3 regions of the Terrabacter sp. NPDC080008 genome follow, and region 2 is predicted to be linked to each of the others. Evidence: riboswitches for the same ligand, from Rfam matches in the RefSeq annotation. Region 2 holds a riboswitch; each other region holds the start of a gene.
The links. Region 2 has a riboswitch for S-adenosylmethionine ahead of AB0316_RS20700 (aminotransferase class V-fold PLP-dependent enzyme). Riboswitches for the same ligand answer to the same signal wherever they lie in the genome.
Positions count from the first base shown of each region.

Region 1: it holds a riboswitch for S-adenosylmethionine, as region 2 does, so the genes downstream of both, AB0316_RS19090 (putative leader peptide) here and AB0316_RS20700 (aminotransferase class V-fold PLP-dependent enzyme) in region 2, are expected to answer to the same signal.
Region 3: it holds a riboswitch for S-adenosylmethionine, as region 2 does, so the genes downstream of both, AB0316_RS17735 (homoserine O-acetyltransferase) here and AB0316_RS20700 (aminotransferase class V-fold PLP-dependent enzyme) in region 2, are expected to answer to the same signal.

Region 1 covers NZ_JBFBLC010000008.1:22,678-32,436, forward strand. The annotation lists gene AB0316_RS19060 (FAD/NAD(P)-binding protein) at 1-1,550, opposite strand, end outside; gene ssuE (NADPH-dependent FMN reductase) at 1,547-2,713, opposite strand; gene AB0316_RS19070 (transporter substrate-binding domain-containing protein) at 2,723-3,748, opposite strand; gene AB0316_RS19075 (ABC transporter substrate-binding protein) at 3,796-4,857, opposite strand; gene AB0316_RS19080 (amino acid ABC transporter ATP-binding protein) at 4,934-5,713, opposite strand; gene AB0316_RS19085 (amino acid ABC transporter permease) at 5,710-6,672, opposite strand; gene AB0316_RS19090 (putative leader peptide) at 6,913-6,993, opposite strand; SAM riboswitch class IV at 7,028-7,140, opposite strand; gene AB0316_RS19095 (hypothetical protein) at 7,539-9,203, opposite strand; gene AB0316_RS19100 (hypothetical protein) at 9,345-9,759, opposite strand, start outside.
Region 2 covers NZ_JBFBLC010000012.1:8,681-18,439, reverse strand. The annotation lists gene AB0316_RS20720 (DUF4118 domain-containing protein) at 1-304, shown strand, start outside; gene AB0316_RS20715 (response regulator transcription factor) at 301-978, shown strand; gene AB0316_RS20710 (DNA translocase FtsK) at 996-3,923, opposite strand; gene AB0316_RS20705 (hypothetical protein) at 4,039-5,322, shown strand; SAM riboswitch class IV at 5,429-5,555, shown strand; gene AB0316_RS20700 (aminotransferase class V-fold PLP-dependent enzyme) at 5,592-7,019, shown strand; gene AB0316_RS20695 (endonuclease/exonuclease/phosphatase family protein) at 7,030-8,076, opposite strand; gene AB0316_RS20690 (ribonuclease J) at 8,078-9,759, opposite strand, start outside.
Region 3 covers NZ_JBFBLC010000006.1:332,316-342,074, reverse strand. The annotation lists gene AB0316_RS17745 (RNA polymerase sigma factor) at 1-812, opposite strand, end outside; gene AB0316_RS17740 (universal stress protein) at 1,145-1,543, opposite strand; gene AB0316_RS17735 (homoserine O-acetyltransferase) at 1,716-2,957, opposite strand; SAM riboswitch class IV at 2,975-3,089, opposite strand; gene AB0316_RS17730 (DUF4192 domain-containing protein) at 3,159-4,445, opposite strand; gene AB0316_RS17725 (YkvA family protein) at 4,584-5,210, opposite strand; gene AB0316_RS17720 (EcsC family protein) at 5,313-6,071, opposite strand; gene AB0316_RS17715 (aminotransferase class I/II-fold pyridoxal phosphate-dependent enzyme) at 6,194-7,357, shown strand; gene AB0316_RS17710 (DNA polymerase) at 7,350-9,101, shown strand; gene AB0316_RS17705 (PAC2 family protein) at 9,532-9,759, opposite strand, start outside.

The DNA.
Region 1 (9,759 bases), on a different contig from region 2:
GGCAGCCGTGCGTCGACGGCAGCCCGGGCCTGCACCACCCGGCCGCCCGATCGGGCCACGAACCTGCCGTTCTCCACGGACAGCTCGAGGTCGGGCCCGAGGAAGTGGACGACCCCGGCGCGGTGCAGGGCGAGCAGCTCGGCGAGCCGGCGCGGCGGGGGGCCGCTCGCGAGGAAGGAGAACAGGCCGTGGAAGTGGCCCTCCACGTGGCGCACCCGGTCCTCCTCGGACAGCCGCCCCGTGACGACGAGCTCGGCCAGGACGGCGTACACGCCGAGCAGGGTGTCGAAGACGGCACGGTCGCTGGAACGCAGCGGGTCGGCTCGACGCGTGAGGTCACCGGTGACGTGCTCGACCACGAGGCGCTCCACCTCCGAAGCCAAGGTGTGCGGGTGGACGTCCGCCCTGAGCGGGCGGTCGATGCGGTCGATGTCGAAGAGGTCCTCGGGGTCGGTGAGGTGGGGCCGGGCGACGGGCGGGAGGCCGTCACCCGCCCGGTGAGCCTCGACCAGAGCCCGCTCGAGGGTCTCGAAGGTGCCCCGGGTCCGTTCGGGGTGCGCGTGGAAGAGCCGGCGGTAGTGGGCCACCGCCAGCTCGAGCACGACGAGCGGCCACACCTGCCTGCGGTAGTCGAGGACCGTCGCACCGCCCCCCATGCCGGCGAGGCGCTCACGCGTGAGGTGGCGCAGCGGCGCCGGCCCGTCGGCCGGGGAGCGCACCTCGTATCCGAGCTTCGCGTGGTATGGCACGCCACGACGTGACCCGACGTGGAGCACCGGCTCGCTGCCGCTCGGGTGGTAGGTGAGCTCGTTTCCGGTGCCGCGGAACCGGCCACCGCGGCCCTCTCCGAGCAGGACGAAGAGGTCCACGAACGCCAGGCCCATGCCGCGCACGAGCACCGGCTCGCCCGGCCGCAGCTCGTCGAGGTCGAGGTCCGCAGTGTGGCCTGCCGGCACGTACGTGAGGTCGTGCTGCTCCGCGCGGTCCAGCAACTGCAGCTCGTCAGGGCCCGGGGCCTGCTGCAGGTAGCCCTGGGCCAGGACCACGACGTCGGCAGCAAGCGTTGCTCCGCCCGCAAGCGTCACCGTCTGGGTCGGCCCGTCGTCCTCCAGTGCCACGGCCCGGTCGGTGTGCACGTGGACGGTGAGGCTGCGCGGCAGCGTCTTTGCGGTACGCCGCCAGGCCCACTCCAGGTACTGCGCCTGGACGACGCGCGGTGCGAACGACCGGGGTCCGAGCCGCGCTGCGTCCTCGCTCGCCTCGTCGCCGGCCGCCCACTGCGCGAGCGATGGTCCGTCGACGACCGGTCCCTCGCACGTGACGGACGCGTCGGTGAAGACCGTGACGTCCTGGGCCTCGGAGTTCATCCACAGCAGGGGGGACTGTGCGGCGCGCCAGATGCGTCCGCCACCTGGCGGGTGCGTGTCCACGACGTGCACCTGCACACGCTCCCCCGGCGCGACGAGGTCGGTGGCGTTGGCGGCGAGGCGTTCGACCAGGCTCAGAGCGCGAGGGCCGCCGCCGACGACGACGATCCGTCTCGGGCTCACGCCGCCCCCCAGCTCCGGTAGGACGGGGGCGGCGCGATGGAGTCGGCGGCGTCGACCTGCGTCCCGGCGCCCGCACCGGCCGCCAGGGACGGTGTGTGGGCTCCAGCCGGCTGGGCGGCGGCGCGTCTGGTGCTCGGGGGCAGCTCCTTGTCGAAGGCATGCGGGCCGATCGCCTCCGGGTCGGCGTGCAGGTCGAAGGCCGGCAGGTAGCCGGCGGCGAGGTAGAGCGCGCGAGCCTCGGGTTGACGTGGCCCGGTGGTGAGGTGGATCCGCTTGTAGCCCAGTGAGACTGCTGCGAGCTCGAGCTCGTGGAGCACCCGTCGCGCCAGGCCCTGCCGGCGGAACTGGGCGTGGGTCCAGACCCTCTTGACCTCGGCCGTCTCGTCGTCGTAACGGCGGATGGCACCTCCTGCGACGGTCTGGCCTGCCCGCGAGATCACCAGGAACGCGCCGTCGGGTGCGTCGAAGTCGGTGATAGGGACCTCGGTGAGCTGGGTGTTCGGGGTCGAGAGTCCGTAGCGGGTCCCGTACTCGACGACGAGGTCCTCCAGCAGTGGCGCGGCGGCGTCGTCGCGGGGTGAGACACGAAGGACCACGTCGTCGTCGGTCTCCGTGACGAGCTGGCTGCGGTGCCGGGCCAGGTGGGTCAGGAACGACTCGGTCACCAGGTGCAGGTTGCGGGCAGCGGACTCGGCGAGCAGGACCCCCGCGTCCTGCGGGTAGACGGTGACCTCGGAGGCGAGCACGAACCAGCCCTGGGTGACGTGCTCGGCCCCGAGCGAGACGAGGACGGGCCGCAGGGCGTAGTCGAGGGCGAGCACGTGCGCCGGGCTGCCGCCCGTCGCCACGGGCAGGACGGTCTTTCCCCGCAGCGCGTACTGCGGCAGCAGGTCGAGCAGCGCCTTGAGCACGCCGGTGTAGGCCGCCTTGTAGACGGGGGTGGTGACGACGACGCCGTCGGCGTCGGCGATGGCCGCCACCACGGCCGCGACCTCGGGGTGCGCGCCGTCGGCGTGCAGGAGCGCGTCGGCGGGCAGGTCCCGGACGACGACGCGGGTGACGTCGTGGCCCCGGGCGCGCAGCCGTCGTTCGACGTGTCCGAGGACCGCCTCGGTGCGGGAGGGGGCGGACGGGCTACCGGAGAGCGTGACGATGGATGCCATGGCTGGTCCTCACTTGGTGGCGGCGGGCTTGGGGAGCCCGGCGGGGTTGACCTCGGATGCCGGGACGGCCTCGGCCGTCAGGCCCCAGCGCTTCAGGACCTGGGCGTAGCTGCCGTCGGCGATGGCGGCGTTGATGGCGTCGGAGATCGGTTTGACGAGCCCGTTGCCCTTCTTCGTCAGCACGCCGACCTTGCCTGGAATGGGGTAGCTGGACGAGACGGTGCCGACGATCTGGGTCTTGCCGGCCGTGACGACGTGGTAGGTCGCGGTGGGGTTCGGCCCCAGGTAGAGGTCGATGCGTCCGGAGTCGAGGGCGAGGTAGTACTCGGTGGCGCCCTGGTAGTAGACGAGCTGGGCGGGAGCGCGTCCGGCCTTCTGGTTCTCGGCGTTCCAGCGCAGCAGGATCGCCTCCTGCAGGGTGCCCGAGCCGACGGCGACCCTCTTGCCGGAGATGTCGGCGGGTCCCCGGACGCTCAGGCCTGAGCCCTTCTTGGCCTCGAAGGCATGAAGGCCCAGGCGGTAGGTGGCGAAGTCGTACTTCTCCTTGCGCTCCTCGGAGACGCCGACGTTGGAGACGGCGACCTGGTACTTGCCGGAGTCGACGCCGATGAAGAGGTTCTCCCAGCTCGTCGTCTCCACCTGCGGTTTGAGCCCGAGGACATCGGCCACCACATGGGCGACGTCGACCTCCACCCCGATCGGCGTGCGGTTGTCGTCGGCGGTGAAGGCCAGCGGCGGGATGCCTCCACCGGCGCCGCCGCTGCCGATGACGAGCCGGCCGCTGGCGCGGACGTCGGCCGGCAGCTCGGCCGCGATCTCGGGGTGGGGGGTGGCGACGGGGCGCTTCTGGTTCGCGGAGGTTTCGAAGGCGACGGGCAGGACCTTGGATCCGCCGAGGTCCTTGGGGTCGACCTTCTGGGCTGCTGGGGCGACAGGGTCGGCGCAGGCAGCTAGTGACGTGGCGGTGGTCAGCAGCGTGGCCGCGAGGACGATGACGCGGCGACTGGCTCGTGGATGGCTCGGGTTGGTGCTCATGGGTTCTGGTCTCCTGGCTCGGGTGCGGCGTGGGCGGTCGACCGGGCTCAGCTGGTCTTCGGCAGTCCGGGAGGGTTGACCTGCGACTTCGCGACTGCCTCGCTGCTGAGGTTCCAGCGGGCCAGGACCTTGGCGTAGCTGCCGTCGGCGATGGCGGAGTTGATGGCGGCGGCGTACGGCGCGGCCAGGCCCGAGCCCTTCTTCGTCAGGACGGCGATCAGGCCCTGGAGGGACGCGCCGGCGCCGGAGAAGTGACCGATCGCCTCGGTCTGGCCGCCCGTGGCGACGTGGTAGGCGACGCTCGGATTGGGCCCGAAGTAGGCGTCGATGCGGTGCGAGGCGAGCGCGAGGTAGTAGTCGGTCTGCGACTGGAAGTACTTGATGTTCGCCGGGGCGAGGCCAGCCGCGACGTTGGCCTTGTTCCAGTCGAGGAGGATCTTCTCCTGGTTCGTGCCGGAGCCGACCGCGATGGTCTTGCCGGCGATGTCCTTGCCGCTGGTGACCTTCCACGTTCCACCCTTGGGCGCTTCGAAGGCGAGGTCGTCCTTGCGGTAGGTGGCGAAGTCGTACTTCTGCTTGCGCTCCTCGGTGACGGTGACGTTGGTCAGGGCGACGTCGTAGCGGCCGGAGTCGATCCCGAGGAAGACGTTCTCCCAGCTCGTGGCCGGCGTCTGGACCTTGAGCCCGAGCTTGTCGGCGAAGAGGTGGGCGAGGTCGACCTCGACGCCGATGACCGTCTTGTCGTCGTCGGCGGTGAAGACGAGGGGCGGGGTGCCGCCGCCGGCGCCTGCGTTGGCAGCCGTGATGGTGCCGCGCTCACGGATCGCTGCGGGGAGAAGAGCGGCCGCCTTCTCGTCCTTGGTGGCGGTGACCCGCTTCTGGGCCGGCGAGGTGTTGATGCCTGCCGCGGCGGCGCCGGGCCGGGCTGAGGCGGCGGAGCCTGACGAGCTGGCTTCGGCGGGGCCGGAGCAGGCGCTCGCGGTCAGCGCGGCGATGGCGGCGAAGCCGGTGAGCGTGAGCCGCAGGGTCGAGGCCCGGCTGGTGCGGGATGCGTTGAAGGTGGTCGCGACCGGGCCGGCGTGGACGGGGCGGGAGTCGTGGTTGGACATGGCGGAGCTCCTCTCGGCACCGAGGCGGTGCGAGTCGTGGTGAGGGGGTGTGGATGCCGCAGGGTGCGGCGAAGGGTCAGAGGACGCGGTCGAGGAAGGCGCGCGTCCGTTCGTGGTGTGGGTTGTCGAGGACCTCGGCCGGTGGCCCCTGCTCGACGAGGCGGCCGGCGTCGAGGAAGACCACGGTGTCGGCGACCTCGCGGGCGAAGCCGATCTCGTGGGTGACGACCACCAGCGTTGCCCCGTCGCGAGCCAGCTCCTTGATGACGTCGAGGACCTCGCCGACGAGCTCGGGGTCCAGCGCCGAGGTCGGCTCGTCGAAGAGGATGACGTCGGGCTGCAGGGCGAGGGCCCGCGCGATGGCGACGCGTTGCTGCTGGCCGCCGGAGAGCTGCCGCGGGTACGCGGCCGCCTTGTCGGACAGGCCGACCCGGGCGAGCAGCTGCCGGGCCTCCGCCTCCACCTCCGAGCGACCGCGCCGCTGGGCGGACACGGGCGCCTCCACCACGTTCTCCAGGACCGTCAGGTGCGGGAAGAGGTTGAACTGCTGGAAGACGAAGCCGATACGGCTGCGCTGGCGCAGGACCTCGCGCTCCGACAGCTCGTGCAGCCGGTCTCCGGACTGCCGGTACCCGATGAGGGTGTCCTTGATGCGGACCTGGCCGCGGTCGACCTTCTCGAGGTGGTTGATCGTGCGCAGCAGCGTCGACTTCCCAGAGCCGGAGGGGCCGAGCACGACGGTGACCGTGCCCTCCTCGAGCCGCAGGTCGATCCCGTCCAGGACGACGTGGCCGCCGAAGGACTTCGTGACGCCGCGCAGGTCGACGACGGGAGCGGCTGTGCTGGTGGGGCTCATCGGGCCACCTCCGCCGTCCCGGAGTTGTCCGTCCGGCCGCGCCCGCTGCGGGCGCTGGTGGCCCGCGCGGAGTACCCGGTCAGCCGCGCGCGCAGCCGTTGCAGCGGGGTCGGTGGCAGCGTGCGGGAGCTGCCCTTGGCGAAGTGCCGCTCGACGTAGAACTGCCCCACCGACAGCAGGGTCGTCAGCACGATGTACCAGACGGTGGCGACCAGCAGCAGTGGCACGACCCGGGAGTTGCGCCCGTAGATGACCTGCACCTGATAGAAGAGCTCCGGGATCGCGAGCACCGACACGATCGAGGTGCCCTTGAAGAGGCTGATCACCTCGTTGGCGGCGTTCGGCAGAATCGAGCGCATCGCCTGAGGCAGGACGACTTTGGTGAACTGGCGAAGGCGCGGAATGCCCAGGGCCGCGGCTGCCTCGCGCTGGCCTTCGTCGACCGCGAGGATGCCGCCGCGGATGATCTCGGCGGCGTAGGCCGCCTGGTGCAGTGCCAGACCGAGGACGGCGGCGCCGAGGGCCCCGAACAGGTCGTTGGTGGCGACGCTGCCGAACGAGGGGCCGAAGGGCAGCCCGAAAGAGATGGTCTGGTAGAGGTAGGCGATGTTGAACCAGAAGAGCAGCTGGACGATGAGCGGGATCGATCGGAAGGCCCAGATGTAAGTCCACGCGACCGAGCGCAGGAAACCGTTGTGGGACAGGCGCATTGCGGCGAGGACGACTCCGAGGGCGAAACCCGTCACGGTCCCAAGCACGGTGAGCTGGATGGTGGTGCCGAGGGCGCGCACGATCGTCTCGCTGGCGAAGTACGCAGCGAAAGTGGACCACTCCCAGCCGGGGTTGGTGGCGAGCCCGTTGACGAACATCGCGACGAGGACGAGCACGCCCGCCACACCTACCCAGGTCCACGGCGTGCGACGAGGGACCACGGTGAGGACGGACGACGTGTCGGGCACGGCGGTGAGTACGGCCGTCGCGGGCGGTGGAGCAGGAGCGGATGGGGAAGGTGCCGCCTGAGCGGTTCTCGGGACGGAGGTGGTGGACACTTAGGGTCTCCTGGGGACACGGGCACGCCCGTCGGGGACGGGTGGCGTGGATAGGGGTCTGCGTCGGCGCGCCACGGCACGCGGGATCGCCGTGCGTCCGGGGCGCGCCCCGCCCGCGGTCGCGTCAGTGCACGCGAGTTGAGCGGTGCGTCACCGACGACAGAGCGCGCTGGAGACGCGAAGCAGGTCGACGTGCCGACGGGCCACCAGGGTGGTCGTCCGTGCGCTCATCGCTGCTCCTCGGGTCTCCGGGACCCGATCAACGAGTCCGCGCTTGCCGGCGCCATCGGCGACCGGCCAGGTCTTCACCCGGAGCACCCCGCCGCGGAGGAGGGTTGCTGTCCAGCAAGCCGGGGCTGTGCACTGGAACTCGTGACCTGTGGTGAGCGTACGCACACGGACACGAAGCAGGCAACCGCGCCAGACCACCGAAAGGCAGTGGATTGCCACATGGTGGCGCAATGTCGCGGTGAGCGAAAACGATTCTGGGACAGTGGGATTCACTGTCGACTTACCGCTCTTGCAGGAAGAGATTCCCCACCCAACTGGTAGGAAATCTGCTTGGTCCCGTTTCGAATGTCGAGATTGCCCGGCTCACCATCCGCGCGAGTCGTGACGCAAAGGTGAGCTCGGCGGCCGTGCCGGACAGCGCGGCCGGTGCGGCCACGGGTGCGGCGTCCCGCCGGCAGGCCGGGGGACGAGCAGGACGCAGTGGGCGTCGAGCTCGGCGCGGAGGTCCTTGGTGTGGATGACGCCCTGGGACCACGCATCTGCAGTCAGGGCCTCGTCTCGCCGAGCCGGTCGGTGACGGTGAGCCTCAGGTAGGCCTGGTCGCCCAGGACCTGGAGGGTCTTCGCCACGTCGGGCAGCTCTACGCGAGAGGTCTGCCCGTCCGCCGTCGGCTCGAACGCGAGCGCAGCCCTTCGCCCCGGGGGGAGCCCCTCGGTGATCGGGTCGTTGAGGTCGATGGGGCCGCTGACCTCGCTGTTCCAGGCGGCCCAGGCCGTCAGCCCGTCGCCGTCCTGGCCGGGCCCCACGTCGACGATGAGCGTGTCGGCCCACTCCGGCACCTGCTCGAGGTGGTCCGCGAAGAGGAAGCCGCTCGTGGTCTCGACGAGCTTGAAGACGCGGAGCGTCAGGACGTAGCGCAGCCTGCCGCCATGCGCCGGGGGCCGAGCCTGCTCGTGGCGCTCGAGCGCGAGCTCCGCCTCGTGGCGGGGGTCCATGAGGAACGTGCTCGCCAGTGGCACAGGCGTGTCCGCCGTGTCGACGTGTCGCGCCAGCTCCTGGTTGATCTGGATCGGACACCAGTGCTCGGCCAGCTGCTCGCTGAGCACGATCGGCAGCCCGCGGATCGTCAGGCTCATGTCCGCCTGCCAGACCGGCCACCGGTCGGCCTCCGGCCGGGTGTCCATGTCGGAGGGGTATGCCGGCAGACCGCGGAGCGCGATGGTCGCTCCCCAGCGACCGAAGAGGAAGCGGCGCAGGCTCTGGTAGCCCTCCTCGGAGTTGACCTCGCCGTAGCGCCCGGAGTGCGACCGGTGGACGTAGGACCGGTGGGCGCCGCGCACGTACGCCCGTTCGATGGTGACCAGGCCGTCGCTCTTGGGGCCGACGACGACCTGGGACGGGCCGTAGTCCTTCGGGTCGGTGCCGACGAGGCAGAAGACGCGCGAGGGAGGCAGGACCTGAGGATCGAGCGCCTGCGGATCCCAGTCGTCCCCCGGACCGGGGAGGTCGCCGAACTGCTTGCCCGGCGTGAGGTAGCCGTACATCTTCGGCGGCGAGAAGATGTCGGCTCCGGCCGGTCCGAACGCCTCCTGCGCCCAGTCGAGGGCCCCGATGTCGAAGGCGATACCCCCGTGCGGCGTGCCGTAGGTGAACAGCCGGGCCACGACCTCCTTCGCCGGCAGCCGCCCCTGCTCGGCGCACACCTTCTGGATCATGCTGCGGCAGATGAGGCCGCCCATCGAGTGCGCGACGAGGAACACCTGTGGGGCTCCGGTCTTAGCGCGCACGAGCATCACGAGGTCGTAGAGGCCGGCGGCGGCCGCCTCGATGTCGAACCCGTCGGCGGTGACGCTCTGGTGGATCCGGTCCCACAGTCGTGTAAGGACCCCCTCCGGCGGGGGCTGGGCGAAGGTGGTGGCCGCCTGGTCGTAGAAGCGGTAGACCCACAGGGACTCCGGTGGCACCGACCCGTCGTCGGCAGACTCGAGGTAGTGCTGCTGGTCGCCGCGCACGAGCAGCCGGTAGTTCTCGTCCGCCATGAGGCGAAGCATCGGACCCTCGAACTGGTAGTACGCAGGACTCCCGTCCCCGCCGACGCGGATGTGGGTCGCGCCTTCGTTGAACCCGTAGAAGGGATCGTCGACCTGTGCGTTTATCCCGGCGGTGGTCCCGGCGTAGCCGCGCACGTAGATGACCGGCAGTCTGTCCATCACTCACCTCGGAGCAGACCGCGGTCGGCCAACCCGTCCGGACCTGTGCGCCGGAGGCATGTCGACCAGTGAGGGAGGACGGTCGCTCTCCGACCAGTGTGGTGGTCCGTGGGCGCCCTGTCCCCAGATCGACGGGTTCGCTCACCCGCGCGCGGGGAGCGCCTCCGTCACCAGCCGCGTGCGCAGCTCGTGGCTGCCGTCGGCGAGCGGCGCCTCGTAGAACAGGCGGTAGCGACCCGTCGGCGCCGACGGCCCGGACCCCGCCGACAGGTCCGGCAGCGGCACCACGGCGAGGTAGCGCACCTCGCTCACCGGGGCGTCCCCCACGGCCAGGAGCTCGCCGGGTGCGGCGCCGGGCACCGCCGTGCCGGTGCGCTCGGAGAAGTTCTCGGCCGTGCTCGCGCGCCCGTCGTAGGTGGCGGATCCGTCGGGCAGCACTGCCGTCACGCGGGCGCCGCGGGCGTCCCAGCTGCCGGCCCGGCCACGGAGGGCGACTCCCCGCCATCGCCACGTCAGGCCGTCCTCGCTGGTCGCATACCTCGTCACCATGCGGTCC
Region 2 (9,759 bases):
CTTCCAGCGTGTCGGCGACACGCCCAGGGGTGAGGGCCTGGGGCTAGGTCTTGCGGTCTCGCGTGGTCTGATGACCGTCATGCACGGCACGCTGCTTCCCGAGGACACCCCGGGCGGCGGTCTCACGATGGTCGTCGAGCTGCCCGCGGCACCCTCGGAGCACGTCCTGCTCGTGCAGGACGTCGACGTCACCGGCGCAGCGGGCGCCGGCGCGGCCGGGGCAGCACCAGTGCCGCACTCGAAGGCCACGCCGGACCATGACCGCGGTGGCCGCGTCGATGCCGGCCGCCGGGAGTCGCCGTGAGCCGCATCCTCGTCGTCGACGACGACCCGCGCCTGCTCCGCACCCTCTCGATCGCGCTGCGCGGTCACGGGCACGAGGTGCTCACCTCCGCCGACGGCCGCAGCGCGGTCCAGGCCGCGCTCGAGGACGCGCCCGATGTCGTCATCCTCGACCTGGGCCTGCCCGACCTCGACGGCGTCGAGGTGCTGCGGCAGGTGCGCCGCGACTCGGCGGTACCCGTCATCGTCCTCTCGGCCCGGCACGACTCGGACGACAAGGTCGAGGCGCTCGACCTCGGGGCCGACGACTACGTGACCAAGCCGTTCGGCGTCGAGGAGCTGCTGGCCCGCGTCCGGGCCGCGGTGCGGCGCTCGGGCGAGGGCGGTCGTGCCATCGAGGCGGTCGCCACCGACCGGGTCACACTGGACTTCGCCGACCGGCGCGCCACGGTCGAGGGCCACGACGTGCGCCTGACGCCGACCGAGTGGCGGCTGCTCGAGACCCTGTGCCGCACCCCGGGGCACCTGGTCTCCCAGCAGGACCTGCTGCGCCAGGTGTGGGGCCCGTCCTACGGCCGGGAGTCGAACTACCTGCGCGTCTACGCCAACCAGTTGCGGCGCAAGCTCGAGAGCGACCCGAGCCGGCCCGTGCACCTGCTCACCGAGCCGGGGCTGGGCTACCGCTTCGTCGTCTGAGGGAGGACGGGCGCCGGTCAGTAGCGCTCGCGGCCGCCGCGGTCGGTGAGGTTCCAGGCGTCCTCGGACTCCTCGTCGTCCTCCTCGACCGTCGGCGTCATGTCGCCCGGCGTCCAGCGCGCCGTCGGCATCGCGGTCGTCTCGTCGTCGAAGCGGTGCTCGCCGCGCTCGGCGACGATCGCGGCGGTGCGCTGCGTCGCGGGCTCCGGAGCCGGCTCCGCCTCCGCCTCGTCGGCATAGCCGGCCGAGACGTCGGGCGGCTCGATGTCGACGGGCGGCGCGGCATACGGCTGGGCGGGCTCGGCGACCTCGAGGTCGTCGGACGGCTCGTTCGGGTGCGGCACGTCCTCGCCGCGCAACAGCGCGAGGGTCTGCTCGAGGTCGTCGGGGCGCACGAGCACGTCGCGGGCCTTGGAGCCCTCGCTCGGGCCCACGACCCCGCGCGACTCGAGCAGGTCCATGAGGCGACCGGCCTTGGCGAAGCCGACCCGCAGCTTCCGCTGGAGCATCGAGGTCGAACCGAACTGCGTCGTGACGACGAGCTCGGTGGCCTGGAGCAGCACGTCGAGGTCGTCGCCGATGTCGTCGTCGATCTGCTTCTTGGGCGCCGCGACCGTGACGTTCTCGACGTAGTTGGGCTTGAGCTGGGTCGTGACGAACTTGACGACCTCGTGGATCTCGGACTCGTTGACCCACGCGCCCTGCACGCGCATCGGCTTGCTGGCGCCCATCGGCAGGAAGAGCGCGTCACCCTGGCCGATGAGCTTCTCGGCGCCGGGCTGGTCGAGGACGACGCGGGAGTCGGCGAGCGAGGAGGTCGCAAACGCCATGCGCGAGGGCACGTTGGCCTTGATGAGGCCGGTGACGACGTCGACCGACGGGCGCTGCGTCGCGAGGACGAGGTGGATGCCGGCGGCACGCGCGAGCTGGGTGATGCGCACGACCGACTCCTCGACGTCGCGCGGGGCGACCATCATGAGGTCGGCGAGCTCGTCGACGACGACGAGCAGGTACGGGTAGGTCGTCAGCTGCCGCTCCGAGCCCGGCAGCGGCTTGACCTTGCCCGCGCGCACCGCCTTGTTGAAGTCGTCGACGTGCTTGAACCCGAACGCCGCGAGGTCGTCGTAGCGCTGGTCCATCTCCTTGACGACCCAGGCGAGCGCCTCGGCGGCCTTCTTGGGGTTGGTGATGATCGGGGTGATCAGGTGCGGGATGCCTTCGTATGCCGTGAGCTCCACGCGCTTCGGGTCCACGAGGATGAGGCGCACCTCCTCGGGCGTGGCGCGCATGAGGATCGAGGTGATCATCGAGTTGACGAAGCTCGACTTTCCGGAGCCGGTGGCGCCGGCGACGAGCAGGTGCGGCATCTTCGCGAGGTTGGCGATGACGTAGGCGCCCTCGACGTCCTTGCCGACACCCATGACCATGGGGTGCTCGTTGCTGCGGGCCGTGTGGCTGCGCAGCACGTCGCCGAGCGCGACGTTCTCTCGGTCGGTGTTGGGGATCTCGATGCCGATGGCGGACTTGCCCGGGATCGGGCTGAGGATGCGCACGTCGGCCGACGCGACGGCATACGCGATGTTCTTCGACAGCGCGGTGACGCGCTCGACCTTGGTGCCCGAGCCGAGCTCGACCTCGTAGCGGGTGACCGTCGGGCCGCGGGTGAAGCCGGTGACGGCGGCGTCGATGTCGAACTGCTCGAAGACGTTCGACAGTGACTCCACGACGCGGTCGTTGGTCTCGCTGCGCGTCTTGTGCGGCGCGCCGGGTGTCAGCATGGCCTGGTCGGGCAGGCGGTAGGTGATGTCGCCGCCGAGGCTCAGCTGCTCGACGCGGGCCGGCAGCTCGGACATGGGCGGCGGGATGAGCTCGGCCTTCGGGCCCACCTTGCTCGTGTCGGGGGCGCCGAGGGTCTTCGGGTCGGTGGCGTCGATGACCTTCTCGCCCTTGCCACCCGGGCGCGGGACGACGAGGCCGGGAGGCGTCGGGCGCTTCTCCCCCGGTCGGGGACCACCGGCCCCCTCGTCCTCGAGGGCCTTCTGCGCGGCCTGGCGGAACGCCTCGTCGCCGTCGCGGTCGCCGAGGTCGACCGGCTTGCGGCGGGCTCGCTTGACCGCCGCGGCCGGGGCGTCCTCCGGCTCGTCGTCGTGCTCGTCGTAGCGACCGTCGTGGATGACGAGGGCACGCAGCTGCCGCAGCCGGGTGGGGATCATGGCGACCGGGGTGGCCGTGACGACGAGCAGCCCGAAGATGCCCAGCAGGACGAGCAGCACGAGGGCACCGACCGGCGAGACGGCCGCGGCGAGCGGGCTGGAGGCGAGGAAGCCGAGGATGCCGCCGGCGGCGCGCATGCCGTCGGCGCCGTCGGGCGGGTTCGGGATGCCGTCTGCAAGGTGTGCCAGGCCGCAGGCCGAGAACGTCAGAGCGATCGTGCCGACGATGATGCGGTTGGTCGCCGCGTCGTCCTGGGGTGCGCGCAGCATGCGCAGGCCGAGCGCGAGCAGGACCAGCGGCACGGCATACGCGACTCGCCCGAACGTGCCGGCGAAGACGGCGTGCACGACGTCGCCGAACGTGCCAGCAACGCCCCACCACTCGCGGGCGGCCACGATGACGGCGAGCGCGATGAGGGCGAAACCGATCCCGTCGCGGCGGTGCTCCGGCTCGAGGTCTGCAGCGCTGTGGCCGACGCGGCGCACCGCCCCGCCGGCCAGGTGGGAGACGCCCATCCAGGTGTTGCGGACGGCGCCGAGCGGGAAGGGCAGGCCGCCCCCACGCGCTTTCGTCGCGCCCTTGGCGGCCGGCTTGCGCGCGGCGGGCTTGCGCTGCGCGGGCCGGGTGGAGCGGGCAGCCGGAGGGCGTGACGAGGCACCGCCGGACGACCCCTTGGCGCGGGTGGCCGCGGCGGTGGTCGGTCGCTGGCTGGTGGAGGGACGTGACGCCATGCTGGCACGGTACGTCACCGCACCCCTGAACTCACGCGTCACACGCGCACCAGGGGGTGATGGGTGTCCGCACCGATGCAGGCCCGGGCCCGAGGGGCGCTCCTACGCTGGAGAGGTGAGCGCGGGGCCACCCCCGAGCGAGGGACCGGACGCGGGCAGGGACCTCACACCGTCCGGAGGGGCCGGCCTGCGCGCGCTGCTCGAGATCGGCCCCTTCCGCAACCTCTTCGCCGCCGGCACCGTCTCGAGCTTCGGCGACTGGCTCGCCCTGCTCGCGACGACGGCCCTCGCCGCCGAGCTCGCGCCCGGTGGTGTCGCCGAGTACCTCGCTGTCTCGGGGGTCTTCGTCCTGCGCATCGCGCCGGCCGTCGTGCTGGGGTCGCTCGCCGGAGTCGTCGCGGACCGCCTCGACCGCCGCCTTGTGCCGCCCGACCGTCTCGAGCTGGCCAACCAGCTCGGCCTCGTCGGCAGCTACGGCACCGCGCCGGTCGCGGCCGTCGCCTTCTCCGGCCTGTCGCTGCTCGCGGCTCCCCCGCACTCGCTCCTGCCGGGGCTCGACCCTCAGGGCACCTTCCTCGCGATGTACGTCAACGGCGCGACGTTCGTGCTGAGCGCCGTCATCGTCTGGCGCACGACCTTTCCGGAGCGTGGGGCCGGCGAGACGCTCGCCGGTGAGTCGATCCTGCGCACGGTCACCGACGGGCTGGTCGTCGTCAGGGAGCGGCCGTTCGTGCGCGGCCTCCTCGCCGGGATGACGGGCACCTTCGCCGCAGGAGGGTTGGTCATCGGTCTCGCGACGCGCTTCGCCTCGGACCTGGGGGCGGGCGCTCCCGGCTACGGCCTGCTCTTCCTCGCCGTCTTCACCGGCATGGCGGCCGGGATCGTCGGCGGTCCGCGGCTGCTCGCCGGCTTCTCGCGCCCGCGCGTCTTCGGTGCCGCCCTCGCGAGCGCAGGGGTCCTCATCCTGCTGCTCGCACTGCTGCCCGCGATGGCGGCCGCCCTGCCGCTGGCCGTGCTGCTGGGCGCCGTGATCGGCGTGGCGTGGGTCGTCGGCTACACCCTGCTCGGCCTCACCATGGAGGACGAGGTGCGCGGCCGCACCTTCGCCCTCGTCCAGTCGCTCGACCGTGTCGTCCTCGTGCTGGTGCTCGCCGCCGCGCCACTGCTCGCGGCAGCCTTCGAGGCGCTCCTGCCGTTGCCCCACCGCTTCCGCCTCGGGCCGCTCAGCCCCACCTATACCGGCGCGACGGCCGCCTACCTGCTCGCCGGCCTCGCCCTGGTCGGTGCCGGACTGGCCGCCTGGCGCACGATGAACGACAGACCCGGGCTGAGCGTCCTTGCCGAGGTGCGCGACGTGCGGCGCCGCCGTCGGCTCTCGGACCGCGGCGGCCCGCCCTGACCGGCCGGACCGGCGCCGACCGGCACCGACCCCCTCGTCTCGGATGGCGACACAGCTGGACCGACCGGTGGACAGGGCGAGAGCCGCACGCCTATCGTCCTGCGCAGGTCATGAGTGCCAGTGACAAGCCCCGGCTCGCTGGCCAGCAACCCTCCTCCGCGGTGGGGTGCTCCGGGTGACGACCAGGCCGACCTCGGCTCCGTTCGCGTGATCGAGGTGGGCAAGCGCGGACCCGCACCGGGTGGGTCCCACGACCCAGGAGCACAGCCATGTCGGTCCTTCCCTCGACCCACGTCCTCCCCTCGCCCGCCGTCCCCGCGGCCCCCTCGGCAACCCCGTGTGGCGGCTCGCCCGCACCGGCGGTCCGTACGCGTGTGCTGCACGCCGTGCCCACGGTGGAGGCGCTCCCCACGGTCGTCGGCGCGGGACTGCGGGTGCCCACGCTCCACGGCGACACGGCATACGCCAACCTGGACCATGCGGCCTCGACGCCCGCGCTCGAGACGGTCAAGGCGGCCGTCGACCGGGCGCTGGAGACATACTCCTCGGTGCACCGCGGGGCCGGCTTCGCCTCCCGCCTGACGAGCGCGTGGTACGAGCAGGCGCGTGCCGAGGTCGCCACGTTCGTCGGCGCTCGCCCGGACGACACGGTTCTCTTCACCCGCACGACGACCGACTCCTGGGCGCTGCTGAGCAAGGCGCTGCCGAGCCGCACCACGGTCTTCGTCTTCGGCAGCGAGCACCACTCGACGCTGCTGCCGTGGGGCCGCTCCCGAACCGTGCGGCTGCCCGTTCCGCAGACGCTCGACGACGCGTACGCCCTCCTCGAGGAGGCGCTCGTCGACCACGCGTCCCGGCACCGTCTCGTGGTCGTCACGGCCGCCTCGAACGTCACCGGCGAGGTCTGGCCCGTCGCGCGCTTCGCCCACCTCGCGCACGCCCACGGAGCCCGGATCGCCGTCGACGCCGCCCAGCTCTCGGCCCACCGCCGCATCGACCTCGCGGCGTGGGACGCCGACTACGTCGCGTTCTCGGGGCACAAGACGTATGCCCCCTACGGCGCCGGCGTGCTGGCCGGACGGTCCGACTGGCTGGACGCCGGCACCCCCTACCTCCTCGGCGGGGGCGCCACCCGCTCGGTGACCGAGGACGGCACCGCCTGGGCCACCGGCGCCGCCCGGCACGAGGGCGGCAGCCCCAACGTCATCGGCGCCATCGCCTTGGCGGCGGCGTGCGCGACGCTCCGACGGCACGCGCGGGCCATCGAGCAGCACGAGAGCCGACTCCTCGCCCGGCTGCGCGACGGCCTGGATGGCGTGCCGGGGGTCGAGGTGCTCTCGATCTTCGGGAACGACAGCGACCGGGTCGGCGTCGTCGCGTTCACGGTCGAGGGCTGGGACTCGGCCCTGGTGTCGCAGGTGCTCTCGGTCGAGCACGGGATCGGCGTGCGCGACGGGAAGTTCTGCGCCCACCTGCTCGTGGACGAGCTCCTCGAGGACCCGTGGGGCGAGGGGCCCGCCACTGCCGTGCGGGCCAGCATCGGCCTCGGCAGCACCCTCGAGGGCGTCGAGCGCCTTATCACCGCGGTCGCAGGGCTCGTGGAGCACGGCCCCGCCGCGACGTGGACCCGGACGTCGGCCGGCTGGGTCGTCGAGGGACCCGACCCGCGGGACGTCGAGGTCGAGCGCCCCTGGTGACGGCCGCGGCTCAGCCGGCCGGCAGGGCGTAGCTCGCCCACACCGCGGCGTGGTCGGCGTGGTTGTAGGCCACCTGCCCCGCGGCGATCACGGTCAGCCCGCGGCTCAGCAGGTGGTCGAGCTGGACGTACGCGGGCAGCCGCTGTCCGGCGAACGGCCACGTGCGCACCCAGCCGTCCCCGTCAGCCCGCTGGGCGTCGACGAGGCCGTCGGCGAGGTCGCGGAAACCGGGGTGCCCGAAGTCGGCGTTCAAGTCGCCGGCCAGCACGAGCGGCTCCTGACGGGGGGCGGCCTGCACCCACGCCTGCAGGGTGCGCAGCCCAGCGCGCCACTGGCCGGTGTCGCCCGGCAGGGGCGCGACCGGGTGCGCCACCTTGAGGCGGACCTGCCCGCGCGGCGTCGACACGTCGAGCTCCGGCTGCACGCTCGGCGTGTGCTGGCGAGCGGGGTCGGCGCCGAGGTCGCGCACGGTGACCGGGAAGCGCGAGAGCACCATGGTCCCCGTGAAGTCGCCGGGGCGCGCGACCCCCTCGCGGCGGCTGAAGTAGTCGCTCGCGCCCACCTCGTCCAGGCGGCGCAGCATCGCGGGCGTCGCCTCGGTCAGGACGAGCACGTCGACCGAGCGGTAGCGCACGGCCTCCATGAGCTGCTCGGCGTTCGCGGAGCCGATCCACGTGTTGGCCGCCATGACGGTCAGGGCCCGCTCGGCCTTGGGTGTCGTCGTCGTCCGGAACGCCGGCGCGGCCACCGTGGCGGCCACCGCGAGGGCGGCGACGACGGGCACCAGCATCCACCAGCGGCGCAGCAGGAGCGTGGCCACCGTGAGCAGTCCCAGCCCCACGACGACGAACGGCCCGGTCGTCTGGAGCACGACGACGACGTATGCCGTCGAGTCGAGCCAGCGCAGCGCACCCACCGCGACGAGCACGACCAGGACGAGCGCGATGGCGAGGTCGAGCGCACGACGGACCCGGGAGCCGGGCCGCGTCGGACGGCGACCACGAGGCCGACGGACCGGCTCGGGCAGCCCTGCGCCGTCGGCCTCCTGCGCTCCCACCTCAGGCCTGCAGCACGACCGGGATGATCATCGGCCGGCGGCGGATCTTGCCACCGACCCACGAGCCCACGGCTCGCCGGATGACCTGCTGGAGCTGCTGGTCGTCGCGGACGCCGTTGGCCACGGCCTCCTCGACGGCGCGCTCGACCTTCGGGATCACCTGCTGGAAGATCTCCTCGTCCTCGACGAAGCCGCGGGCCGTGATCTGGGGGCCGCTCGCGATCTTGCCGGTGGCGGAGTCCAGCACGACGACACAGGTGATGAAGCCCTCGTCGCGCAGGATGCGACGGTCCTTCAGGAGTGCCTCGTCGGCGCCGCCGACGCTGCTTCCGTCGACGTAGACGTAGCCGCAGTCGACCACGCCGGCGATCGAGGCCTGGCCGTCGACGAGGTCGACGACCACGCCGTCCTCGGCGAGCACGACGTTGTCCTCGGGCACGCCCGAGGCGATGGCGAGCCGGGAGTTGGCGTACATGTGGCGCCACTCGCCGTGGACGGGCAGCACATTGCGCGGCTTGACGATGTTGTAGCAGTAGAGCAGCTCGCCGGCGCTGGCGTGCCCCGAGACGTGCACCTTGGCATTGCCCTTGTGCACGACGTTGGCGCCGAGGCGCATCAGGCCGTTGATGATGCGGTAGACGGCGTTCTCGTTGCCGGGGATGAGGCTGCTGGCGAGGAGCACGGTGTCGCCGGGGCCCACGTCGATGCGGTGCTCGCGGTTGGCCATGCGCGACAGGGCCGCCATTGGCTCGCCCTGGGAGCCGGTGCAGATGAGCACGACCTCGTCGTCACGCAGGTTGTCGAGCTTCTTGAGGTCGACGAGGATCCCGTCGGGGACCTTGAGGTAGCCGAGCTCGGCGGCGATGCCCATGTTGCGGATCATCGACCGGCCGACCATGGCGACCTTGCGGCCGGCCTTCTCGGCGGCGTCGAGCACCTGCTGCACGCGGTGGACGTGGCTGCTGAAGCAGGCGACGATGATCCGCCGCTCGGCGTGGCGGAACACCTTGTCGATGGCCGGGGCGATCTCGAGCTCGGGCGTGGTGAAGCCGGGCACGTCGGCGTTGGTGGAGTCGGTGAGGAAGAGGTCGACCCCCTCCTCACCGAGCCGGGCGAAGGCGCGCAGGTCGGTCAGGCGGCCGTCGAGGGGCAGCTGGTCCATCTTGAAGTCGCCGGTGTGCAGCAGGGTGCCGGCCTCGGTGCGCACGAACACCGCGAGCGCGTCGGGGATGGAGTGGTTGACGGCGACGAACTCGAGGTCGAAGACGCCGAGCTGCTCGCGCTGCCCCTCCTTGACGGCCATCGAGAAGGGCCGGATCCGGTGCTCCTTGAGCTTGGCCTCGACGAGGGCCAGCGTCAGGGTGGAGCCGATGATCGGGATGTCGCCCTTGAGCTTGAGCAGGTAGGGGACGGCCCCGATGTGGTCCTCGTGGCCGTGCGTCAGGACGATCGCCTCGATGTCGTCGAGGCGGTCACGGATGTAGCTGAAGTCCGGGAGGATCAGGTCGACGCCGGGGTGGTGGTCCTCGGGGAAGAGCACGCCGCAGTCGATGACGAGCAGGCGGCCCTTCGTCTCGAGCACGGCCATGTTGCGTCCGACCTCGCCCAGCCCACCGAGCGCGACGACCCGCAGGCCGTTGTCGGGTAGGGCGGGGGGCGTGGTCAGCTCGGGGTGGGGATGGC
Region 3 (9,759 bases), on a different contig from region 2:
AACAGGCCGGCCTCGATGCGCTTGGCGAGCTCGACCTCCTGCTCGGCGTTGAGCAGCGCGACCTTGCCGATCTGCTTGAGGTAGTCCTTGACCGGGTCGGCGGTGGCGCCGGCGGTCACGACCTGCTGAGCCGGCGCGTCGTCCTCGTCGTCGTCACGGATAACGAAGCCGGACTCCTCGGCCTCCTCGCTCTTGGCTGCCGCGGCCGGTGCTGCCTCGTCGGTCTCGTCGCCCTCGTCGACCACGTCGACGGCGACCTCGACGTCCTCGAGCTCACCCTCGGGCGCGTCGTCGGGCTCGACGTCGGCGTCCTCGTCGACATCCTCGGCGGCGGCGCCGTCGACACCCTGCGCGGAGCCGGCCGTGGCCTTCTTCGCGGTGGTCTTCTTGGCGACTGCCTTCTTGGCAGCCGGCTTCGCCGCGGCCTTGGCGACACCGGCGTTCGTCGCCGCCTTCTTCGCGGCGGTCCTGGCGGCGGGCTTGGCGGCCTGGGCCTGCTCGTCGTCGGAGGCCGCGGACGTCGCGGCCTTCTTGGTGGTCGTCTTGCTGGTGGCGGTGGTCCGCGTGGCGGACTTCGTCGCCGCGGCCGTGCTGCTCCGTGCGGTGGCCACAGTGCCTCCCTTGGTCCCGGTGCGGGTCTTCTTGGTGCTGGTGGAGTGCGGCGCGTCGACGACGATCTCGATGTCGTGGGCCTCGAGCGTGGTGAGGACGGGCTTCATCTGTTTCAGGTCGAGTCCGGCGTCGACCTGCGCCTGCGCGATCTCAGTTCCGGTGATCGTCCCGTTGGTGCTGCCCTTGACCAGGAGCTGCATGATCGCCTCGTGCTGGAACACCTTCGGCAGGGTCTTGGGAGCTCCAGCGGTTGTTGCCTTGGGCACGGATGCAGTCGCCTTTCGTCGCGAGACTCGTCTGGTGGGCGCGCCACTTCCGGGCATGCACCATCACAACGAACGAGGATGGGGGTTGGTGCCCGGAGGAGCGTGGCCTGTCGGAGTCGGTCCCTGTTCGAGCTCTCGGTGCGCCTGGTGCGATCCGGTACTCGGACATTATAAAACGGCGCGCGGCATCGGGGCGAACGCAGGGGAAATCCGGCGTGCTGGAGGCACGCCCGGGCTGCTCGACACGGCGTCGGCTGCGACGCCGCTCACTCGCCCTTGACGGCCAGGACGGGGCAGCTCGCGTCGAGGAGGATCTTCTGGGCGTTGGAGCCCAGGATCAGCTTGCCGACAGGGCTGCGGCGGCGCAGGCCGATGACGATGAAGTCGGCGTTCTCCTCCTCCGCGACCGAGATGAGGTCCTCGGCCGGGTCGTTGCCGCGCACGAGCTGGCGCACCTCGTGCTCGAGCCCCTTCTCCTGCAACAGGGTCTGCACGCGTGAGAGCTCGGTCTCGAACTTGCTCGCCTCCGCCGCGTCGAATTCCTTCCCGCCCCGGTGGGAGCTGATCACGACGAGCTTCGCGCCACGCAGGACGCACTCCTCGGCCGCTCTCTTGAGAGCCGCGCGACCTTCTTTGGTGGCGACATATCCAACGACGATGGCCACTTCCCGGACCTCCTTGGGACGGAAACGAGCAGTGGTCGCACCGTACCCGAAATCGCCTTCCCCAGCGCGCCGCTGGGACGCGGCGCCGCGCACGCGTTCCGCCGCGTCTGCCGGCGGCTCAGCTCCCCGGCTCCCTCGGGCTGCGGGATGGCGCGGCGACTCCCCACAAGCGTCAGCGCGGCGGGCGGCCGAGAGCCTCGCGGACGATCCGGCCCACCTGGTCCTCCTCGATGAGAAACCCGTCATGCCCGAAGTCCGAGACGATGTGCTCGCGCTTGGACGCCGGCAGGGCCTCGTGCAGCTCGTCGGAGAGCCGCGGCGGGTAGAGCCGGTCGGTGTCGACGGACACGACCGTGCAGTCCGCCGTCACCCGGGCCAGGGCCGCCCGGAGGCCCCCGCGGTCTCGACCCACGTCGTGCGAGTTCATCGCCTCGGTGAGCACGATGTAGGAGTTGGCGTCGAAGCGACGCGCCAGCTTGCCGGCGTGGTGGTCGAGGTAGGACTCGACGGCGAAGCGGCCGCGTGCACCGGCTCGCAGCGGGTCCTCGCCGAGCTGCGGCTCGCGCCCGAAGCGCTGCCCGAGCTCGGCCTCGGTGCGGTAGGTGATGTGGGCGATGCGGCGAGCGAGGCCCAGGCCGGCGTCGGGCTGACGACCGCTTCCGTAGTAGTCGCCGCCCGCGAAGTCGGGGTCGTTGCGGATGGCGAGCAGCTGCGACTGGCACCACGCGATCTGGTCGGCGGTGGCGTAGGGCGTCGAGGCCAGGACGATGCAGCGCTCCACGGCGTCCGGTCGCCCGACCGCCCACTCGAGCGCACGCATACCGCCCATCGAGCCACCGACGACGGCTGCCAGGCGGTCGATGCCGAGCTGGTCGAGCAACCGGCGCTCGGCCGCCACCTGGTCGCGGACGGTCACGTAGGGGAACCGGCTCCCCCACGGCCGGCCGTCGGACGCGAGGCTCGAGGGGCCCGTGCTCCCCTGGCACCCGCCGAGGACGTTGGCGGCGACGACGAACCACCGGGAGGGATCGACCGGGCCGTCAGGTGAGATGAGCGAGTTCCACCAGCCGGGTGATGCGTGGCCGGCGCCGGCCTCACCCACCACGTGGCTGTCGCCGGTCAGGGCGTGCTCGACGAGGATGACGTTGTCACGGGACTCGTTCAGGGTGCCCCAGGTCTCGTAGGCGATGCGCACACCCGGCAGCACGCCGCCGCGCTCCAGCTCGAGGTCACCGACGTCGGCGAAGCGGCGGTTGCCGACCGGGTCGCCCTCGCGCCAGGCGCCCGAGCCGTCGAGGCCGCGCGCCTGACCCGGAAGGGAAGACGCGCGCGCGGTCGGGAGCGAGGTCACGCCCGCATGGGGTCCGGTGCGGACGGCACGTCGCGTGCCCTGCTGCCGATGCGTGACGGTCATCGAGATAGAACTCCTCGTGCTCGCGCTTGCGCACACCGGGAGACGGTGCGGCCAGGTCCTCACCCGGGGCACCCCACCGCGAAGGAGGGTTGCCGACCAGCGAGCCGGGGCTTGTCGCTGGTGCTCATGACCTCGGCCAACCTTACGCGAGCCGGCCCCGAGCCCCCATCCGGCCGTCCACGAACTGGACGCCTTGCCGGCTCAGGCGCAGCGACGCGGGCGGATGCCGTGGTCGAGCGACTGCCGCACGAGCAGGCTGAGCCGGTGCTCCGGCTCGAGCTCGAGCGCCTGGTCCACGGCCACGCCCGCTCGGGCCCCGTCGCCGACCCACCAGGCCAGCGACGCGAGCACCGACAGCACCGGCGCCGCGTGCGCACCGGGAGTCGCGCGGCAGACCTGCTCGAGCCGGCTGAGGACGAGTCGGGACGCGACGGCCTCGTCCCACCCCTCCAGCGCCGCCGCGGCTTCGAGGTCCTCCACGTCATCGGCTCCATCCAGGGCATCCAGGCGATCGAGGCGCGCCCTGGCCTCGAACGCCTCGTCGGGCTCATCGCCCAGGTCTCCCGGCCAGGCGTCCACAAGGGGATCGTCATCACCCGCTGCCGAGGGGAGGCGCAGCCCCGGCCCGAGGAGCTCGGCAAGCAGCAGGAGCAGCTCCTCGGGGAAGCCCTGCAACGGCACACTCCCCGGGCAGAGCCAGCCGACGAGAGCGTCGCGCACCTGCACGTCGCGCAGCGGACCGACCAGCGCGGGCAGCAGGTCGTGGAGATCGGCAGCATCGGCCGCTCCGTGCAGGACCGCTGCCCACGCGGTGAGCGACTCGTCGACGAGCAGCCGGCGGTCCCCGGGGTCCCCGCCCTGCAGCAGGGTCAGCCCGCGCCCGCCCCCAGACCGACGGGGACGGGACGTGTCCGGCCGGTCCAGGAGTCGGCCACCGGCGGCGGCATACCTCCGCTGCCAGTCGTCGACGGCTCGGGACATGCCCCGGTGGCGCGGGTCGCCGGGCGACAGCGGCGCCACCAGGCGGGCGAGCCCCTCCCGATCCGGCAGCACGGCGTGGCCCAGCGCGACGTAGTCGGCGACCGCCGCAACGTCTGCCTGCGCCGGCAGCAGCCGACCTTCGTCGGGGCAGCAGTCGCAGCCGACGGAGCGCCACCGACCATCACGCACCACGAGGCGCTCGCGCACCAGGACGCGGTCCCACTCCATGGCGTCGGCCAGCGCCTCGAGCAGTGGCATGGCCTCGTCGGCCTCCTCCTCGAACGCCACCAGGGCGACGGACGAGGGATCGTCCTGCAGGAGGGTCGGCACCGTCTGGGCTGCCGCCTCGGCCGCCACCTCCGGCGGGACGACGTCGAGGCGGGCCAGCAGGCCGAGCCGCTTGCCGTGGAAGCCGACCACGACGACGCTGCTGCGCGGCTGGAACCCGAGGTGGAAGGGGATGACGGTCAGCAGCTCGGCCGGCCCGGACAGTGAGATCTTCGGCATGCCGAGAGCCTCCTCCCGTCCCACCCACAGCGGCAGGGGGCCGGTTGCGGCCTGTGGAAGACCCTCTCTGGCCTCGGAGGGGTGTGGAGGAGGCACCGGAGCACCACGTGCCAACACCTGCCCACCGGTCGCTCCGGCTCAGCGCTCCAGGCGCTTGCGGACCGACTCGAGGACGAAGTCGGTGGCGGCCTGGCGCATCCCCTCGGGCAGCCGGACGTGGTCGCCGTGCCCGGCGTCCCCTGGGCCCGCGGCGGCCCCGGTGACGTCGCGGTCTGCACGGGGCGTGTCACCTGCGGCCGCCACGATGGGAGCGCCGAAAGCGACCGGCGCGTCCCCAACCGCCTCCACCGAACCAGGAACCGTCGTTCGCGACGCGCCGGACGTGCTGGAGGTCTCCGCGCCCCGGCCGCGACGGCCGCAGGCACCGGAGAAGCCCTGGCCGGCCTCCCAGGCGAGGAACCGGTCGGTCTCCTCGACGAACGCCTTGACGAGCCAGGAGATGACGACGGCGTCGTCCGCCGCGCCGAGCACCGGCAGCACCGCCTCGGGCAGCAGGTCGACCGGAGAGGCGACGTAGGCCACCGCCCCGGCGACGAGACCCAGTCTCTTGAGGGTCGTGCCGGCATACGTCCCCTGGACGGTCGAGCGCACAAGGCGCGGGACCGCCTGCACCCGCTCGGGCAGGCTGGGCGCGCCGGGGCGCGTCGAGGCACGGACGACGGAGGCCACCGTGGCGGCCAGCTTGAGGCGTGAGGCGGTCTTCACGACCCACCCAACGAGCAGCACGGCCGAGCGATTCCCGCCGACGGGCGCGGGTGCGGGTGAGTGATGTGCAGTCTCCTCACGATGATGCCCATGGTGGCGGCGTCAGCGGCCGTAGGTCTCGACGGGCGGGAACTCGCGGACGGCCTGACGACCGATGCCGTTCAGCATGTACACGTCGACCGCTGCGCCGACGAGCCCGCCGACGAGGGGCACCGCCCGGCCGAGTCGCGCGAGGCTCCCCTGGCCGATGCGGCCGAGGAGGCGGAAGCCGACCGCCTTGTTGAGCACCATGAGCGCGGGCGCCGGGAGCCGGTCGGTGGCGAGCGCCGACAGCTTGCCGCCGGCCACGCGGAGTCCGGCCTTCTTCAGCAGGTCGTCGCTGTCGGCTCCCGCCAGCGTCAGCAGCACTGCCGAGCGGATCTCCGGCTGGTCGATGTCGTAGCCACGCAGCTTGGCCGTCGCCGCGGTCATCCGGGTCGCGAGCAGGTAGAACTCCAGGACGTTGGCCGGGAGGGACACGACCATCGTGAAGAAGCCGCCGAGCCCGGTCGCGAAGCCCCCGATGGCGCCGAGCTGTCGGTGGTCACGCCGGATCACGCGCAGCGCCTGGTCCACGTCACCGCGGGCCTGCTCGAGCGCCGAGGCGGCCACCTCGTGCGCGGAGTCGAACGGTCCCCTCCCGTCGATGCCCACGTCGAGCAGACGCTCGACGAGCCTGGTCGCCGCTCCGGAGAGGCCGCCGCTGTCGCCCGACCGGCCGGCCTTGCTCAGGGCGCCGTCGGCTCGGCTGCCGCGCACCTGCGCGGCCGTCGCGTCAGAGGCCTCGACCGCCTCGTTCCTGCCCCATCCGAAGAGACCCACCGGCTCCACCTTCCGTGTTCGACGTCGCGATCCCACTGGGTGCGACCGGTCGAACCGTACCCACTCCACGTCCGGGGGCCACCGGGCCGCCGGCCGTCGGTCCCGTCTCATAGGGTCGGGCCATGTCCGAGAGCGAGTCCATGCCGCCCATCCTCGGGGTGCCCTTGAGCGACCTGCGCCGCTGTCGCACGTCGGTCAAGTGGGGGGTCCACCCCGGGGACGTCATCCCGATGTGGATCGCCGAGATGGACTGTTCCCCGTGCCCCGCCGTCGTCGAGGCGGTGGGCGCCGCCGTCGGCCGGGGCGACACGGGCTACGCCCTGACCGAAACGTATGCCGCCGAGGTGGCCTCGTTCGCGGACGCCGAGTGGGGGTGGGCGTTCGACCCGGCCACCACGACCCGGGTGGCGGACGTGCTGACCGGCGTGACGCACCTGTTGCGTCTGCTCACCGACGACGGTGGCCCCGTCGTGGTCAGCCCACCGGTCTACAACGCGTTCTACGACGTCATCGCCGCCTGTGGTCGTCAGGTCGTCGAGGCGCCGCTCGGTCCGGACTTCCGCCTGGATCTCGACCGTCTCGACGCCGTGTTCGCCGAGGTGACGGCGGGTGGGCAGCGGGCGGCATACCTGCTCTCCAACCCGCACAACCCCACCGGCACCGTCCACTCCCCCGACGAGCTCGTCGCCCTGGCGCGCGTGGCCGACGCGCACGGGGTGCGCGTGGTCTCCGACGAGATCCACGGCCCGCTCGTGCTGCCCGGCAGCACGTTCACGCCCTACCTGTCGCTGCCCGGCACCGAGCGCGGCCTCACCGTCACATCGGCCTCGAAGGCGTGGAACCTCGCCGGTCTCAAGGCCGCGATCATCGTGCCGGGTGCGGAGGCGGTCGCCGACCTGCGCCGGCTGCACCCCTTCGTGACCTTCGGCGCGAGCCACCTCGGCGTCATCGCGCAGACGGCGGCCTACCGCGACGGCCGCGACTGGGTGCACCGCCTCGTCGGCGAGCTCGACGCCAACCGGCGACTCCTCGGCGAGCTGGTCGCAGAGCACCTTCCCGGCGTGCGCCTCGTCGAGCCGCGCTCGACCTACCTCGCCTGGCTCGACCTGCGCGAGCTGGGTCTGGGCGACGACCCGGCGGCGGAGCTCGTGCAGCGTGCGCGGGTGGCGCTGTCGTCGGGCCCCACGTTCGGGTTCGGCGGGCATGGTCACGCGCGGCTCAACTTCGGCACCTCGCCCGAGATCATCCGCGAGGCCATCGGCAGGATCGCCGCCTCCGTTGCCTGAACAACCTCCCCGGCCACCGCTCGTCGCGCTCGTCGTCGGCCCGCAGGGGGCGTATGCCGTGGGCCCGGGTGTCGACGAGGCCTGGGCTCCCGGCGACGTCCCCCGACGCTTCGCCGAGCTCGCCGAAGGCGCGGCGCCTCGATGGGTCGTGTGGTCCGCCGCGTCGACCCTGCACGGTGTCATCGGTGCAGGCCTGGACGTGGCGCGCACGTGGGACCTCGCCGAGGCGCACCGGCTGCTCCACGGCGGGTGGTGGGCGACTCCGGGGCACGTCGTCGCCGGCTGCCGCGGACTGGACGAGGCCGCGGTCCCGGCCCCGCGGTCGGCCCGGCTGCGCGGGTTCGACGGCGACCTCTTCGACGTGGCGGCCGGTGAGGACGCCGCGCTCTTCGTCGCCGGCGGCCACCTCCGGGCCGACGCGCTCGCCTGGGCGAGCGAGCCGTCACGGCTGCGTGAGCTGGCCCAGCTGGCCCTGGAGTGCCAGCAGGTGCAGCAGCAGGCACTGGAGAGGCTCGGAGGTCGGCACAGCGGGCGCCTCGAGCGCACCGTGTGGTCCGAGTCGGCGGCGGCCGTGCTCTGCCTCGAGCTCGAACGGGACGGCCTGCCCGTCGATCGAGCCGCTGCCGAGGACCTCATCGCCGCGTCGGTGGGGCCCCGGCCGCGCAACGAGGCGGACGCCGCCTGCATTCGGGCCGAGCGCGACGCTGCGGTGCTGCGGCACGCCCCCGGCCGCGAGCGCACGGACCTGCGCAACCCCGCCCAGGTGCGCGACCTGCTCCTGTCGGTCGGGGTCGACGTGCCCAACACGCGCGCCTGGGTGCTCGAGCCCTACCGCCACACGCACCCGCTCGTCGACGCCCTGCTGCGGTGGCGCAAGGACGAGCGCATCGCCACGACCTACGGCTACCGGTGGCTCGACGACCACGTGGGGCCCGACGACCGGCTCCGCGGCAGCTGGACCCCCTGTGACGGTGGCGCCGGCCGCATGACCGCGCAGAACGGGCTGCACAACCTGCCCGCTCCCCTGCGCCCGGCGATCTGCGCAGCCCCGGGCCACGTCTTCGTCCGCGCCGACCTCGGGCAGATCGAGCCGCGGGTGCTCGCCGTCGTGAGCGCCGACCGCGCTTTCGCCGAGGCGACCCGCGCCGACGACCTGTACGCGCCGGTCGCGGCCAAGCTCGGCGCGGAGCGCGCACGCGCAAAGGTCGCGGTCCTCGCCGCGATGTACGGCCAGCGGTCGGGAGCCGCCGGCGAGGCCCTCAAGGACCTCGAGCGGGCCTACCCGGTCGCCATGGGGCTGCTCGACCGCGCCTACGCCGACGGCGTCGCCCGCCGGCCGGTCCGCACGTGGGGCGGTCGGCTCATCCGCCTGGGCAGCGCCGCGCCCGCATCCGTCGACGCCGAGGCACCGCAGCCACCAGCCGGCGGCGACTTCTCCGGGACCGGCGCCGAGGGCGCTCGGGGCCGCTACGCGCGCAACGCGATCATCCAGGGCTCGGCAGCCGAGCTGTTCAAGGCCTGGGCCGCGACGGTGCGACACTATGTGCGCCCGCTGGGCGGCCAGATCGTCCTGTGCCTGCACGACGAGCTCCTGGTGCACGTGCCCGAGCAGCACGCGAGCGCCGCCGCGGCTGCCGTCGAACAGTCCCTCACGACCGCGGCCCGCACCTGGGCCGGCACCGACGAGGTCCGCTTCGTCGCGGACACCTCGGTGATCCGCCGCTGGAGCGAAGCCAAACCCTGATCCGGGAGCACCACCCACGCACACCGGTTCGAGGTGATCCGCAACCGGATCCGGTCGCCGATCACCTCCACTCCGCGAGTGCCGCGGACCAAACGTGGCCTCTCGACGGTTGTAAGAGGGCCAGACGTGGCCCTTCGACGATTGGGAGAGGGCCAAACGTGGCCTCTCGAGGTTCGAGAAGGGGCCACACGTGGCCTCTCGACGTTCGAGAGGGAGTGGGATGCGAGGGCGCGAGCGGCATCGGCGGCGGCCAACCGGCATACGCAATGACGGGTGCGCTGGGACGGCCGCCGACGCTCCACGCCGCGAGCGCCGTCGCGTCCCGCGAGCGTCCCCACGCCGCGAGGGTTGTCGCGTCCCGCGATCGCCGGACAACAACAGAAGGCGGGCCCGACCGGATGGTCGGGCCCGCCTTCGTCAAGCCAGTCGACTACTCGTCCTCGTCGGTGACGTCCTTGAGGAACGCCTCGAACTCCGCGCCGATCTCGTCGGCGGTCGGCAGCTCGGACAGGTCGGTGGCCAGCAGGTTGCGCTGCTTGCGGCCCTCGAGGAACGTGTCGTACTGCTGCTCGAGCGCGCGCACGACGGCCATGATCTCGTCGGACTCCTCCATCTGGCGGGAGATCTCGGCCCGGTTGAGCCCGGCGGTCGCCGCCAG